3 regions of the Paenibacillus sp. Y280 genome follow, and region 3 is predicted to be linked to each of the others. Evidence: riboswitches for the same ligand, from Rfam matches in the RefSeq annotation. Region 3 holds a riboswitch; each other region holds the start of a gene.
What was found. A riboswitch is a leader RNA that binds a small molecule or an ion and turns the genes downstream of it on or off. The one in region 3 is predicted to bind thiamine pyrophosphate.

Region 1: linked by a shared signal. The riboswitch ahead of thiD (bifunctional hydroxymethylpyrimidine kinase/phosphomethylpyrimidine kinase) and the one ahead of AC1TPC_RS04200 (ABC transporter substrate-binding protein) in region 3 are both predicted to bind thiamine pyrophosphate.
Region 2: linked by a shared signal. The riboswitch ahead of thiC (phosphomethylpyrimidine synthase ThiC) and the one ahead of AC1TPC_RS04200 (ABC transporter substrate-binding protein) in region 3 are both predicted to bind thiamine pyrophosphate.

Annotation. Positions count from the first base shown of each region.
Region 1 covers NZ_JBXCIW010000022.1:10,872-16,188, forward strand. Annotated here, with positions in the region: gene queE (7-carboxy-7-deazaguanine synthase QueE) at 1-216, shown strand, start outside; gene queF (preQ(1) synthase) at 241-738, shown strand; gene AC1TPC_RS21760 (serine hydrolase domain-containing protein) at 879-1,514, shown strand; gene thiD (bifunctional hydroxymethylpyrimidine kinase/phosphomethylpyrimidine kinase) at 1,571-2,383, opposite strand; TPP riboswitch at 2,480-2,582, opposite strand; gene AC1TPC_RS21770 (SLOG family protein) at 2,670-3,230, shown strand; gene AC1TPC_RS21775 (DUF2087 domain-containing protein) at 3,349-3,954, shown strand; gene AC1TPC_RS21780 (phosphotransferase) at 4,053-4,964, shown strand.
Region 2 covers NZ_JBXCIW010000013.1:30,657-35,973, reverse strand. Annotated here, with positions in the region: gene AC1TPC_RS17265 (ThiF family adenylyltransferase) at 1-51, opposite strand, end outside; gene thiC (phosphomethylpyrimidine synthase ThiC) at 44-1,807, opposite strand; TPP riboswitch at 2,143-2,247, opposite strand; gene AC1TPC_RS17255 (glycosyltransferase family 4 protein) at 2,322-3,479, opposite strand; gene ytvI (sporulation integral membrane protein YtvI) at 3,564-4,595, opposite strand; gene yfkAB (radical SAM/CxCxxxxC motif protein YfkAB) at 4,677-5,317, opposite strand, start outside.
Region 3 covers NZ_JBXCIW010000002.1:307,999-313,315, forward strand. Annotated here, with positions in the region: gene AC1TPC_RS04190 (ABC transporter permease) at 1-485, opposite strand, end outside; gene AC1TPC_RS04195 (thiamine-binding protein) at 475-777, opposite strand; gene AC1TPC_RS04200 (ABC transporter substrate-binding protein) at 853-1,899, opposite strand; TPP riboswitch at 2,071-2,183, opposite strand; gene AC1TPC_RS04205 (glycosyltransferase) at 2,256-3,872, opposite strand; gene AC1TPC_RS04210 (GerAB/ArcD/ProY family transporter) at 4,046-5,128, opposite strand; gene AC1TPC_RS04215 (Ger(x)C family spore germination protein) at 5,145-5,317, opposite strand, start outside.

The DNA of each region.
Region 1 (5,317 bases), on a different contig from region 3:
GCGACCACCGTTCATTTGCGTTATCCGAAGGTTCCCTTTTATTTGCAAGCTGGAAATGGTCAGTTGCAGGAAACGGAGCCGCAGCGTATGCTTCCTTATTTGGTGGAGCGTTATGATTGGCTGATCGAGCGCGTGATGCCGAATGCGGATTTGAAGCGGGTTCATGTGCTGCCGCAGCTCCATACCTGGGTATGGGGCAATAAGAAGGGCGTTTAATAGAAAGGAAAGGCGGAGACGAGCATGGAAGGAAGAAGCAAGGAAGAGCTGAACGGCGTGACGCTGCTCGGCAATCAAGGAACGCAATATTTGTTTAACTATTCGCCGGAAATTTTAGAGGCATTCGAAAATAAGCATCCGAACCGCGATTATTTCGTAAAGTTCAACTGTCCGGAATTTACGAGCCTTTGTCCCATGACGGGGCAGCCTGATTTTGCAACCATTTATATTTCCTATATTCCCGGCAGCAAAATGGTAGAGAGCAAGTCGCTCAAGCTGTATTTGTTCAGCTTCCGCAACCATGGCGATTTCCATGAGGATTGCATGAACATCATTATGAATGATTTGATTGCGCTCATGAACCCAAGATATATCGAGGTTTGGGGCAAATTCACGCCGCGCGGAGGCATATCCATCGACCCTTATTGCAACTGGGGCCAGCCTGGCACCAAATATGAGCAAATCGCGGAGCATCGCCTCATGAACCATGATCTTTATCCGGAGAAAGTGGACAATCGCTAGATTGAGCTTGCTACAACCCATTTCGCCCGCCTAAAGTCTAGGCAGCGATCATACCTGAAGTCCATTCCTTTTCTTTTTCATTGACCTATACTGTTGAATAGAAAGGCCAATGAATATGTGAGGAAATGAGTGGAACGACTATGATCAGAAACGTGATATGTATGTCAGTGCTGCTTTGCACGATAGCAGCGGCGCTAACGAGCTTTGGCATTGTACCCGAAAGAGTCCATGCTGCCGCGACAGAAGAACAAGCGGTGTATGCCGAATTAGATCGCTATATCGAGTCGGCGATGAAGAAGTACAACATTCCAGGAGCAGCGATTGGAGTCGTTAAGAAGGATTCCCCGCTGTACATAAAAGGCTACGGAACAGCGGATTCCAAGAACACACCGATTACGCCGCAAACGCCGTTTATTCTCGGATCGACAAGTAAGTCATTTACAGCGCTGGCTGTCATGCAGCTTGTAGATGAGGTAAAGGATGAGCTGGATGCGCCTGTTCAGCGGTATTTGCCGGATTTCAACGTCACTGATCCAAATGATTCAGCCATCACGCTTCATTTTATTTCAATAGGACTCTTCCATTTGATTCTGCCTATTGCCTTGATCGTATTGCCAGGTCTACTCGATGCGTCTTGGAAGCTGATGTTTGCGTTTGTTCCAGGCATTACGCATCTTCTGTTTGTCTCATCGATTGTGCTGCTTGCAGTTGGCACGGCGAGATTGGTCTTGCTCTTCAGAAGCTTAAGCTTACGAACGCATACATTCGTTAATTAGGGTGAAAAAGCTGACGCCGCTTCCATACCGGAAGCGGCTTTTGCTTTGTTCTTAATCTATCTCGCGCCCTGAAGTCTACGCCGATAGGCATAATGATTCGTAGGCCCGTGGCCGCTGCCGAACCCAAGCTGATCCTCCATCGCAGCTTGAATAAAGGCTTTGGCTGTTCTAATCGCATCGGGAACTGTTTTTCCTTGCGCAATTTCAGCGGTAAGTGCTGCCGAGAATGTACACCCTGTACCATGAGTATGCCGAGTATCGATTCGTAGGCTCTCCAAATAATCGAAACGTTCACCATCATAAATGAGGTCGACGAGCTGTGAGCAGCCCGAGTCGTGGCCGCCTTTGATAACGACATAACGAGAGCCTTGCTGGAACAAGATTTTCGCTGCTTCCTCCCGTTCGCTGAGCGTGCGGATAGCCATCCGTGCAAGCAGCTCTGCCTCCGGAATGTTTGGCGTCGTCACGAGCGCGAGCGGCAGCAAATGCTTGATGAGAGCTTGAATAGCTTCCTGCTGCAGCAGGGAAGAGCCGCCTTTGGCAACCATAACAGGATCAATGATCAAGTTCTGCCACTGATATTGCTTTATTTTTGCGGCTACAATTTCAACGATTTCGCTGCTGAACAGCATGCCCGTCTTGAGCGCGGCAGGTGTCAGATCCTCGCCAATCGAATCAAGCTGTCTTCTGACGGCAGCAGCCTCCATCGCATATACGCCTTGGACGCCGAGCGTGTTTTGGGCAGTAACCGCGGTAATGACTGACATGCCGTAGGCGCCAAGCTCTTGAAACGTTTTCAGATCAGCTTGAATGCCTGCGCCGCCGCCGCTATCCGAGCCTGCAATCGTTAACGCTTTATATACTTTCATCGACTCATCTCCCCGTAAACGAATAAAGACCCACTCATTTCCGAAAGGAAATGAGCGGGTCTAACGATCATACAAGGCTTGCGCGCGTGAATGAATGCTGTTTCTGCTCCACTTCCCTCCGCTGGAATGATCCAGATCAGGTTCAAAGGGTCCGGAGCATGCGCTCCATCTCAGCCGTTAGACTCCCCTAGTGAAATAAATTGGTCCATATTCAATTTGTATTTTTTCTACTATAGCATACACTGGAAAGATGTAAACCATAATTATCCGAAAAGGCGTTGAACTAATGAAAAATTTACTCGTTACGGGCTATCGCGCGCATGAGCTTAATATTTTTAGCCAGAAGCATGAAGGCATCGTTTATATTAAAAAAGCGTTGACGGGCAAGCTGGTGCCGCTCATAGAGGATGGTCTCGAATGGGTAATTACGCCAGGCCAGTACGGCGTTGACCTTTGGGCTTGCGAGGTCGTGATCGCGCTCAAGGAGATGTATCCTCATCTGCGGCTTTCGATTATTTCCGCATACGCTAATCCGGAAGAGAAGTGGAAGGACGATAAAAAGGAATTTTATCAGCAGGTGCTAAAAGGGGTCGATTATTACGCTTCCGTCAGCAATCAGCCATATAACGGGATTTGGCAATTTACGGCGCGGGACGAGCTGCTGTTTCGCAGAACGGACGGCATTTTGCTCGTTTACGACGAGGATGCAGGCGAAGGCAGTCCGAAGTTTTTTAAAGAACGGGCGCTGAAGAAGCAGCAAGCAGAAGGCTACGAATATATAAGCATCAGCTCGGAGGATATCCAAAGCATCGCGGATGATGACAATTTGTATTCCGAGCATTCATGATGGTTACAAAAAAATACGAAACTTATGATTTGACAAATCATAGGTTACCCGTTATTATCTGATTAGATAAATATCTAATTAGATAAATGTTAAATTTAAAACAAAGGGGAATAAAAATATGCAGCTGGATAAGGTTGTGGCTTATCATAAGGCGCTGGCTGATGCGACGAGAATTAAGCTGTTGATCATGCTGGCAGAAGGCGAGCTTAACGGGCAAGAGCTTGCAGAGAAGCTAGGCGTTACGCCAGCAACGGTCACGCATCATGCGACTAAGCTGCGGGAGGCCAGCTTAATTAATGAGCGCAGAGAAAAGAATACGATTTATTTTTCGCTGAACCATTATTTTATTAAGAGCAACGCCAGCGCTGCGGAGCAGCTCATTTATCGGAATGCGGGAACGGAGAGGGGATTGGAGAGTATGGAGGAAAGCAGCAAGCGTCTAAAGGAATCGGTTATCCGCAATTTTTTTACGGCGGAGGGAAAGCTGAAGCATATTCCCGCCCAGCATAAGAAAAAACTGATCGCGCTTCAGCATATCGTATCGCACCTGACGAGAGGGCAGAAGTATACGGAAAAGGAAATAAACGCGTTTATTAAAGGCTTCCATGACGATTTCGCTACGATCCGGCGGGAATTTATTATGCATCAATTCATGTTTAGAGAAAACGATATTTACGAACTGAACCCGCAAGAAATGTGGGCAAAATGGGAGACATTAGCTTAAAGCTGGCGGAAAAATTAAATATACCTGTTTTGTGCCTGTAAAATTTGGAGCAATCGGGCTAAGATGAACGTATTCCATCCATTAAGGGAGCTGTTCGATTGTCTGATAGAGGTGAACTTGTTTCACAGGTGCTGATTACTGCGGAGAAGCTTGGGTTTACGGACATTGATCCCGTTATTTTAAGTGAAGGCGGAAATTTGATCATTCATTTGGCTCCTCATGCGATTACTGTTCGAGTGGCTGTTGTTCTTTCTGAGAAAAACGCAGAGCTTGCACATGATATTCTCGAGCGCGAGCTGCAGGTGGCCAATCATTTGCACCATAATGGCGTACCAGTACTGCTGCCGATTCCAAATGCAGGACCTCATCGTGTTGGGAGCAGGTGGGCGACATTTTGGCATTACGCGCCTCCTGCACCATTGGAGCCGCTTTCGCCAAGCGAGGCAGTTGAACTCGTTAATGCTCTTACCTTAGCGATGAGTGGCTTCACTGCGTGTACCATCCCTGTTCTCGGTGTATGGGAAAGGGCCTATGAGTCGGCTTCAAGGCTCATTGAACAGACAGATCCTCGTATCCAAGCTTTGCTGTCGATTTTTTGGGAGATAGACAACCAAATGCGAAGGCTTGAACCTGAAGCTCTGATGCCAGCTCATGGAGATGCGCATGCCCGAAACTTGCTCCCGAGTCCAGAAGGCTGGAAATGGATCGATTTTGAGGATGTATGCTACATGCCGGCTTATTGGGATCTAGCCTCTTATGTCAGTAATCTTGTCTTATTTGGAGGATTACAAGAGCCAACCTACGCATACATGATGAGCAGTACGGAAATCATTGCCGGCCAACCGTCGTTTACGTTCGCCCTTACGGCAAGGACCCTTGCGGCTACTGTATCCAACCTGGATTTAGCTTTGGCAGGAGATGGGGATTTGGCATTTGCATTCAAGCAGTTGGAGCATGCAGAGCACTTTCTACGTCGAATTAATCCAAGCCTAATGCTTCCCAATGCATAGCAAAAAAGGAGCTGTCTCATAAGGACTAAACTCGAAATCGTGGTGCATGGGCTATTCCTGTGCCAGAGGGCGGTGATGGAAAAGAGAGCTGCAGCGGACAGAGAATCCTTTATTTTTCTAATTCAACGATTATTGTGGCATTCGCGGACTCAGGATCCGCTAATCACTCAGAAAACCCCATTCTAACCTCGTTTAGATGGAGGGACGGATCTCCTGTCCTCTTATTACGCTAAAAGGGTCAAAACGCAAATATACCAGAACTACTGTCCGCTCGAAAGCTCGTTTTTGGATGCAAGGCTATCGTTTTCAGAAAAAAACATTGCATTCTGCCCATTTTCCTCATACAATAAAGT
Region 2 (5,317 bases), on a different contig from region 3:
GGTTTGCCTCGAATATCGGTCGAAAAAAACCGGCTCGGTACCATTAGCCATAAATCATGCTCCCTGCCGCCTTGAACGCTTCCGACTTCTCCTTCATTCCCGCTTCAATCGCTTCAGTCGTTTCCATCCCGTTTTGCGCGGCGTACTCCCTAATGTCCTGAGTAATTCTCATGCTGCAAAATTTAGGGCCGCACATCGAACAGAAATGAGCGGATTTGGCCGCATCCGCCGGAAGCGTCTCGTCGTGGTACGCCATCGCGCGCTCGGGGTCAAGCGAGAGATGGAACTGATCACGCCAGCGAAATTCGAACCGCGCCTTGGACAAGGCGTCGTCGCGCAGCTTTGCTCTCGGATGCCCCTTCGCCAGATCGGCTGCGTGAGCCGCGATTTTATACGTAATAACGCCTTCCTTCACATCCTCTTTATTCGGAAGCCCCAGATGCTCCTTCGGCGTTACGTAGCACAGCATGGCTGTACCGAACCAGCCGATCATTGCAGCTCCGATTGCTGACGTAATATGGTCATAACCAGGTGCAATATCGGTCGTTAGCGGGCCAAGCGTATAGAACGGCGCTTCATCGCAAACCTCTATTTGGCGATCCATATTTTCTTTGATCAGATGCATCGGCACATGGCCGGGACCTTCGATCATCACCTGCACGTCATGCTTCCAAGCGATTTTCGTCAGCTCGCCCAGCGTATCCAGCTCGGCAAATTGCGCGGCATCGTTTGCGTCGGCGATCGAGCCTGGTCTAAGCCCATCCCCGAGCGAGAATGACACGTCATAGGCTTTCATAATTTCGCAAATCTCTTCAAAATGCGTATACAGGAAGTTTTCCTTATGGTGTGCGAGGCACCAAGCTGCCATAATCGACCCGCCCCGCGAGACGATGCCTGTAACGCGCTTAGCGGTGAGCGGAATGTAACGCAGCAGCACGCCCGCATGAATCGTAAAATAATCGACGCCCTGCTCCGCTTGCTCGATTAGCGTATCGCGAAATACTTCCCAGCTAAGATCCTCCGCTTTGCCGTTTACTTTCTCCAGCGCTTGATAGATCGGCACCGTTCCAACCGGAACCGGCGAATTGCGGACGATCCATTCCCGCGTCGTATGTATGTTTTTGCCCGTAGACAAATCCATAATCGTATCGGCTCCCCAGCGGGTTGCCCATGTCATCTTCTCCACTTCCTCCTCAATCGAGGAAGCAACCGCGGAATTGCCGATATTCGCATTGATCTTCACGTGAAAATGCCGTCCAATGATCATCGGCTCGCTCTCCGGATGATTGATGTTCGCCGGGATGATGGCGCGCCCTGCTGCGATCTCGCTGCGAACAAACTCTGCGTCCATTCCCTCGCGAATTGCGATATATTCCATCTCCGAAGTAATGATGCCCTTGCGGGCGTAATGCAGCTGCGTAACATTCTGACCGGCTTTCGCACGCAGCGGCTGTCTCACTAGGCCGGGAAACCGCTCTGCCCCCCGCTGTTTTTCCTTATCCTCCGTCAAGAATCCGTTGTCCTCCGGCTTTATTTCACGACCGTCATAATGCTCCACGTCGCCGAGCTCGTGAATCCATTCGCTGCGAAAGGTCGGCAAGCCGCGCCTTACATCTGTTTCTAAGCTCTCATCGGTATAAGGGCCGCTTGCATCGTAGACGCGTATCGGCTCGTTCGGCAGCTCCTCGCCATTTCTGCTTGAGCTTGCCTCCAAAGCAATTTCTCTCATCGGCACGCGGATGCTTTCTTTCGAGCCGGTAACATACACTTTACGGCTGCCCGGAAGGGGCGTTGTCATAATCGCCATAACAAAAAACCTCCTAATGGAATATGTAGAATTCCTCCTGGAGGCATACGCGAGCATATAGGAAAGTTTAACGCACCGCTAACCCACCCACGTATAATCGCTACGTGCACGGCATTCGCTGGAGCGTGAATGAACCGGCTGCACGCTCGCTCAGCGAGACTTGGCGCAGCCCGTTCAACATCAAAAAAACCGCTCCAGCGAGGGAGCGGTCGAAGTGTGTCGTCATGCGCGCAACATCAAACGAAGATTTCCTCCGGCTTGATGCAGCTTTGAAAGTCATTCCTTCCAGCTGGCGTTCCAGCTGGATTCGGCAGAGCTTTCACGCGCAGTTGCATAAACGCACAATCCCACTTTCCTACGCTGGCATAACCCAGATCAGGTTCAAAGGGACCAAAGCATTATGCTTTATCTCAGCCATGACGGCGCCCCTAGTGGATATCCTTGTTAGACTATAACGTTATGCGAAGAAGGGTGTCAACCCTATATTTAACATCCACATGCAAAATTGGACCAACTACATGCCGCTTTCCTTCATCAGCTTCACCCAGCGATCTGCCGTGTGCCGCCATGTGAAGGTCTGCTCGACTCGCTCTCTGCTGCGCTTGCCCAGCTTCTGCCGCAGCTGCTTATCCCGCAGCAGCAGATGCAGCTTTTCCCTCAGCTCCGTTTCAACGCGCGCTTGATTGACTAGATAGCCGGTCTCGCCGCTTCGGATAATCTCCTTCATTCCGCCGGCACGCGTAGCTATGACTGGAACGCCGCAGGACATCGCCTCCACATTGACGAGCCCGAATGCTTCCCTCTGCCCGGATGGAACGACCGCTACATCCGCTACCAGCATCCAGCCCGGCACCTCGGTATGCGGCACATAAGGCACGAACCGAACATGGCCTGGACATTTGCGCCCGAGTCTTTCAAGCATCCGCGCATACGCAGTTTTGCGATGCGAGCCATAAAACGGACTGCCGACGATGACGACAACAAGCTCGGGATGGCTCTTCACAAGCTGCGGGACAATTTTCAGCAAATGGTGTACGCCTTTAAGCGGAATGAGCCTTCCCATAAACAGCACCACTTTTTTACCGGTCAGACCTCTTTTTTTGCGCAAGCTCTCCCTTTTTGCAGCGCCTTCAGCGGAATACTGTGATGGAAAGCGTACCGTATCGACCCCTGGGTAAATGACTCGCATCTTAGATGAGACCTCGGGCACTTTGGACACGACGATTCGCCTAATAAACTCGCTATTCACAATGATTTTATCAGCAGCCTGCAAGCATTGGTGCAGCTTGGCAGGTGAGATATGATTCGGGGAAATAAAAGTGGAGGAATGCAAATAAAGCCAGACTCGTTTGCCTGGATTCATTTGCTTCATGGTCAGCACATATTGCGGACGGTTCTCCACGTCAATGACATGAGGAGAAAACCGCTGCACCGCGCGCCCAACATCATGAATATATCGCTGCTTGCTGCCGGCTGGAAACCGTTCACAAACAACACCTTTAAAATGTCCCTGACGGGGCAGCTTTTTGCTTAATTTTCCATAAATACGCGGCTCTGCATAAGGCATCAGCAATGGGGCGAATTTCTCAACCACCCGCTCAACCGAGCTGCTTCCTTGTGACGGAATTGGAAACGAGCCTGGGGTGACAATCGCTACTTTAATTGGTGCCATCTCTTCGGATGCCTCCTACATGATCTGCTTATTTTGCAGTATCATACGCTCCTAGAAATGTTTTTGACACGGCCCCTACACAGCCTAAAGCTTGAACTTCATTTGGAATAATCCTGCCTTGCGTGCCGCCATGTATATAATAACGACTAAGGGTCCAATAAATACGCCGATTACGCCAACCAGCTTGAAGCCCACATATAAGCTAATGAGCGCGGACAACGCCCCGATTCCGACGGAATCGCTAAGAATTTTCGGCTCCACGATGCGGCGGAACACTGTAATAACGAGGAAGAGCACGATAAGCCCGACACCCACATACATATTGCCGGTAAGCAACAAATAACTTCCCCAAGGGACAAGCACTGAGCCTGTTCCAAGAATCGGCATAATATCAACGATGATGATAAGCAATGCGATCGCCAGCGGATACTTCACATTAAGCACCAGCAAGCCGAGCAACGAAATAATGTATGTAAGAGCACTCAAAATAAACTGCGAGCGCAGAAAGCCGAAAATCGACTTTTTGAGATTGTTAAGCAAATCATTTACTTGCGGCTGCGACTTCTCTTCAAACAATGACAGGACGGTCGCCTTCATCGTATTCAGACTGAAGCTCATCATATATACCGCCACCAAGAAAACGATAAAGAAGATAAACATGCCAGGAATGCTGGAAGCGAACGCAATAACGGAATTAGACAAGGTGCCTACCATTTTGGTCAGCGTGCTCGTTAATCCCATTAGCCAGTTTTCCAGCGTTTCAATCGCATCGGGCGGAAAATTTTGATATAGCGATTGCACCTGCACCATAAGATCGTCAACCATTTCATTCGCATTTTCAAAATAGTTCGGCACTTTTTTGAAGAAAGCGATAAGCTCAGCTACAACTTTGACGCCAAGCAGCGCGATTAAGCCTATGAGAATAATTGTGAACAAGCTGCTTGATATCGTAGCCGCCACTAGCCGATTCATTCGAAACTTATTCATAAACATCTGATTAAGCGGCTCTAGAAAAATAGCTACAACAAGCGCGAGCAAGAACGGCGCTCCAACTGTAAAAAACAAGTAGAGCAGCAGCAATCCTAACCCGATAAATATGATTGTCTTGATCGACAACAGCTTCTCCTCCTCTCTCTTATTCTATATGCGTATTAATTCTCTATTAAGCCTAGCCTGAATAAATGGCTCTCCTGCACGCTAGTCGATTACCGCGCCGCGCTCATGGAAATCAACAGCCTTATAGTACATATCCTTAACGAGTAAATTCGGTCCGCAGCATGCTGCAGCGGGACAATGGCAATTTACGCTTTGAGCAAGTGAATGACCGAGCCATTTATCGAATAAATCCTCCAGCTTCGAGGTGCCAATGTTGCCAAAAGCAGGAACGTCGGAGAAATCTGTTACGAATACATCGCCTGAAAACAAATTGACGTTTAACCGATTGCGGCCGTCCGGATCGTTGCGAATCGTCACATTCGGCTCTTCCGTTAATCTTCTCAGCAGCTTGCGCTCGAGAGGGTTGTCGCTGCATTGGTAGAATGGCAGCGTTCCGAACAGCATCCAGATCGATTTGTCTCTCGCCTTCAGCAGCCTATCGATAGCCTCCAGCATTTGCCCGCGAGTAAGCACCGGCAAATCCTTCGCGAAGGAGCTTGGATACATCGGATGAACCTCATGCCGCTGACAGCCCATTTCCACGATCAGCTTATGGATTTCGTCGATTTTGTCATATGTTCTGTAATTGATCATCGATTCCGCAGAAACGAGTACGCCGGTCTCGCTGAGACGACGCGTATTGTCGATCATTCTTGCGTAAAGCTTGGTTGCCGCCTCTAGCG
Region 3 (5,317 bases):
CGAATGCCGATCATCTGCAAATAATTGCGAAGCTGCGCATCGGTATTCATTAATCCGCTCAGCATCGCAACCGTTATCGGGAAGAAGCACACCATGATGACAAGCAGCACCTTTGGCAGCATTCCATAGCCTAGCAGCATCGTCAGAATGGGGGCAATCGCAATAATGGGTACGTTTTGCGACAAGACAAGCAAGGGATACACCGCCGTACGTACGCCGGGAATTAAATGCAGCAAAGCGGCGAGCACGAAGCCCACCGCCGATCCTCCCACAAAGCCAAGCAGCATGATTCGCACTGTCGCTCCCGTATGTTCCATAAGCCTCGGCCATATTTCTATCGCTTCCTTTACGATTGAAATCGGCGACGGAATGAGCCATTCTTGAAATAATCCAAGCGAGGCTGCCGCCTGCCAGCAAACCAGCAGCGTGATAAGCACTGCGGCTGGAGGCCATATTTGGGGCCAGAGCGTTCTCTTATTGCCCATCTGGATATTTCTCAAGCAGCCTGCCCATCGAAGCGCCGCTTGCCGGATTGTAGTAAATTTTGATTTGTGAAATTACAGACGGGCAGCCCATCTCCGTCATCGCTTCGCTCATCGACTGCACGACGCTCAGCAGATGGCTAAGCTCGCCCTCCATCGTCGTTTCAAGCGGTGCTACGCGGTAAGGGACACCCGCTGCTTTGATGATCTCGATTGCTCGATCCACGTAAGGAATGACGCTCTCGCCGCCCGGCGTTGTCGGCAGTATTTGAATGCTTACCAATGCGTTTGCCATCAGAATTCCTTCTTTCTCATCGTTGTTGGCGAGAGGCGGCAGATGCTGCCGCCTCTCTAGATTTTCTTAAAATGCTTATTCCGGCAAAAATTCGTTCGTAAAGGCTTTGTCCGCTTCAAGCTCTTTCTCAAGCAGCTTGTGATCAAACATCCAGCTCGCGTAATTTTCCCATACGCTAAGCTTTTGCTCGCCCCAACGCGGCGCATCATCCTGATATTTCGGACTTAGCCACTTTTGGCTTGCGCGCACAAGCTCCGCGTTCAAATCAGGCTCGGCTTTAATCAAAATCTCTGCCGCGTCCTCCGGATTGTCAATTGCGTATTGGTAGCCTTTTGCTGCGGCAGCCGTGAACGCTTTGACCACCTCCGGCTTATCTTTAATCATCGTCTCGTTCGTCGCAAGAACTGGCGTATAATAATCCAGTTTGTCGCTGTAATCGGTCAAATAAACCATGTTGATCTTCTCGCCGCGAAGCTCCGCTTCCACGCCTGTCCATGCATAATAAATCCATGCAAAATCAATATCTTTCTTAACTGCCGTGAAGAAGTCGCTGTCGCCGATGCTGATCAGGTTTACTTTGCTGACATCCGCACCCTTCTCCTGCATAATGGATTGAATGACCGCTTCCTCGACAGGAGCGCCCCAGCCGCCGTAGGTTTTGCCTTCGAACTTCTCCGGCGAATCGATCCCCTTAGCAAGCGGAGATGCGAAGCCTGAGGTGTTATGCTGAATAACCGCTGCGATCGACACGAGCGGCACGCCCGCAATCCGCGCCATCGTGATCGACTCTTGATAGCTTACGCCGAACTGTACGCTGCCCGTCGCTACCATTTGATCAGCGCCGCTTTGGCCCGGCTGAATAATTTCAACATCAAGCCCCTGCTCTTTAAAAAAGCCTTTATCTCTAGCAACATAAAGCCCGGTATGATTCGTATTCGGCGTCCAGTCCAGTACGACCTGCACCTTCTCAAGCGGCTTGTCCGCTGCTCCCTCTTGCTCTTGCGGCTCCTTGCTCGCTTCCGGCGCGCTGTTGTTAGTGCCGCAGCCTGCAAGCGCCATGACGAACACAAGCATTGCAGCTACGATCCTCCACGACTGTTGCCCTTTTTTCTTCTGATTCATGATGTGTTAGTTCCCCTCTCACTGCTTCTATTTGTATAAGATGACGAGCCCGTATCCGTATCCGGTACAGCAGCACATACAAAAAAGCGTCCCCCTAATCCGGAGGACGCCATATAAATCGGCTGTGCAGCTGCTTGCAGCAAAACTTGATCGCTGTGATCGAGCTTGCTGAATAAACAGTGCTTCTGTCCCTACGCTGGCATTATCCAGATCAGGTTTAACGGGTCGGAATTGTACAGATAATTCCCTCTCAGCCGGCCTAACCAGCTCCCCGGAACATATTCGGTTCGTCAACACTACCAATTGTATAGCAAAACCCGATCATTATGCTAGTATTTTTTTGAAAATGATTATCATCAAGCCTGTTTGCCCTTTGACTCCCTGCATATGTCGACGATATACATCGGCTCGACGCTCCTAAGCGCATGAAGCGGGATCCGCTCACTCGGCTTCCATGACAGACTTAGCTCCTCGCCGCTATCCGGGGAGCCAATAGACTGTACGCCTGTGACTAATGACGTATCCGCTCCTAATGCGGAAACATCCTCTTCCTCTGCAATGTCTTCTGCTTCCTCGGCAGCCTGCGCCTCTGCTGCGGAAGCAACTCTGCCGAACACGAGCAGATAAGCGGCCGTAAGCTCATCCGCTATCGCTTCATTCGTCAATTGTCCAAGCAGCCTGATATAGCCAAGCTGCTCCTGCGGTTTATGCTCTGCGAGCGTCGCCTTCACGTATGCAAAGCCTGACTGGGCATACAGCTGCTTCACCTGCTGGAGCGTATACTGGATCGCCGCTTGTCGCTGCGCGAATACATTTGAAGGATCTAAGTATTGCCGGATATTTTCAAAATAATATCGATTCGCGAAGCCGCCGATGATCCAGCCTCCGGGCCGCAGCAGGCTGACTAATCGCTTCATCGACTGCGGCATGCCGTAAGCATGAGCATCTCCGATCAGGATGCCGTCCAGTCCTTCGGAAGGCAGCGCCCAATCCTTCGGCTCGTTCGAGCGGAACACCGTTATTCCTGATGCCTCGGCAACACTCGCCGCAAGCTCGCTCCGCTCGACACCGTACCATTTGGCTGCTGGAAAATGATTTTTTAGATGATGGATTGTCGCCCCGCAGCCGCAGCCAATTTCCATAATGGAGCTATTTTCGCGCTTGTATTCATAGGATTCTCGTTGTATAACCGTACTAAAATCCATTCTGATTTGCGTCGCACCATCTGGATCAAAGCCCCATTTCGCCCTAAACACGTTCGCATTGCCCCTGTAGGCTTGCAGCAACAGCTCCGGCTCGGAGCTAAAGGGAGCGCTGCCGTCGTTATGGTGAATAAATGTATCTCCGCACAGCAGAAGCTTGTAGCCTGCAAGCCGCAGTCTCAAGCAATAATCGTCATCCGCCAAGCTGCCCATGCCGAAGCTCTCGTCAAACGTTCCGACCCGCTCATACGCCTCCCGCCGCATAAGCAGGCAGAAGCCAGCCAGCTTCACGCGCTCCTCCCACTTCGTTTTGTCGGGAAACGCATGCAGCGCGGAAGCGAACAGCTCCATTTCCTCTATCGTCTTATATGCGGTCGGAATAGTCGACCAGTAGGATGCCGAATTCGTTGCGGGGCCAACCGCTCCAATCCGTTCATCGCTTAGCAAGCAGCGCTTTAATCCTTCAAGCCAGCCTGGCGTTGCGATCGTATCGTTATGAAGCAGCATGAGAAGCTCGCCCGAAGCGGCGGCAAGCCCCAGATTGCAGCCCTTGGCAAAACCTGCATTGAAACCGTTGTCGATTACGATGAGGTCGCTTTCGTTTTTTGCCCATTCCACCGTATTATCCATCGATCCATTATCTACAATAATCAGCTCATAGCAGCCACGCTGCGTATGCCGCCGAATGCTCTCCACGCATTGCTTCGTGTAATCAAGCTTATTGCAGGCAATAAGAATAATGCTTGTCATGCACCTATTGGCATCGCTCACGCGTATCCCCCTCAAGCAAGCGTAAACGGCTTACGCAGTCCTTCGGCGGCAAAAGCTCGTTCCGCGATGAAATATAAGCAGCTCATCTATGCTCATATTTCAAGCTGTACCCATAAAATATGTCGGCGCAGCCTTTTCGGTGAGGAGTAGAAGTGCCTAACAACTAACCGATGCTATGCCGCTGTTTTATACTTCTTTCGTATGCCTACGATAAGCATAAGCAGCGGCAGTATAATTTGAAATAGCGGAGCGACCTTCAGCGTAATGTCGAGACCGACCCAAATATGTACCGTGTTATTTCTCTCCACAAACGACGCTGCATAGATAAGCAGCCCGATCGGCATGACGCAATACCGATAGGCGATGCCTGTTACCGCGTTAAACGTAAATACCGATGCCATGTAGAGCGCCGTCATTTTCACATAGAGCCCGATAAACAAAAGCAGCGTTACAATAACATCCAACCTCTCCAGAAAATTAGCCAGCGTGATCAATTGCACGACCTCAAGCAGCGGCAGCGCGGTAAGTGAAGCGATCTCCGGCCCAAGCACGCAAAGCGTGAGCGCATTCATGAGAATAAGAAAAGCCGATACCCCGATGTAAGCCCAATAAGAGACGCGCCCGATCATTTTTTTCTCGCTGACATGCTTCCAGAACACGAAAAAAATGATCATTTGTCCAAAAGGAAAGGACAGCAGGTCGGGAAATGCCGCCTTCACAACAGGCATCGGCCCATGCTCCATGAGCGGAAGCAGATGCGTTATGTTCGGCAATCTGGCTATGAGTAAAAGTAAAATAATGAAAAAATAACTGAGCGCTGTAATGGGAAACAGCAGCTGTACGACTCGGACAAACACTTCAAGCCCCTTGCTTACGGTGTAAGCCGCAGCGCTCATAATGAACAGCATAATAATCCATTTTGGCGTGAAGGAAAGCAGTGCCATCATCGTAAGCTCGCCGACATCCCGCACGTTGCGCATCGATTCGTAGGCAAACCACAAAGCATGAAGAATGCCGACAAAGCCGCCGATCCATTTGCCAAAATGCATGATGTAAAGCTCGGCAAGCTCCGATTCAGGGGACCGCTTCTGTACGCGAATATACATGACAGTAAGCAGCAGGCCGGCAAACGCTGCCAGCGTCATTGCCATCCATGCGTCCTGCTTTGCCTTGATGCCGAGCTCGAACAAAGGCGTGCTTCCCAGCAAAAAAACGATGATCAAAATGGAAAGCTGATTTTTCCCGATCTGCTGCATACGGTCTCCTTTCCGACTATGAGCCTTCCTTTTCCTTTTCCTTTTCCTTTTCCTTTTCCTTTTCCTTTTCTTGCACCTTCTTCATACCGTTTCCGCTCATACCCGTCGATACGATCTTTACTTTTACCGCTATTTTCACTTCCGTGTTTGGAAACTGCTCCGTCCAGTTTTTTTCCGACTGCGACCATT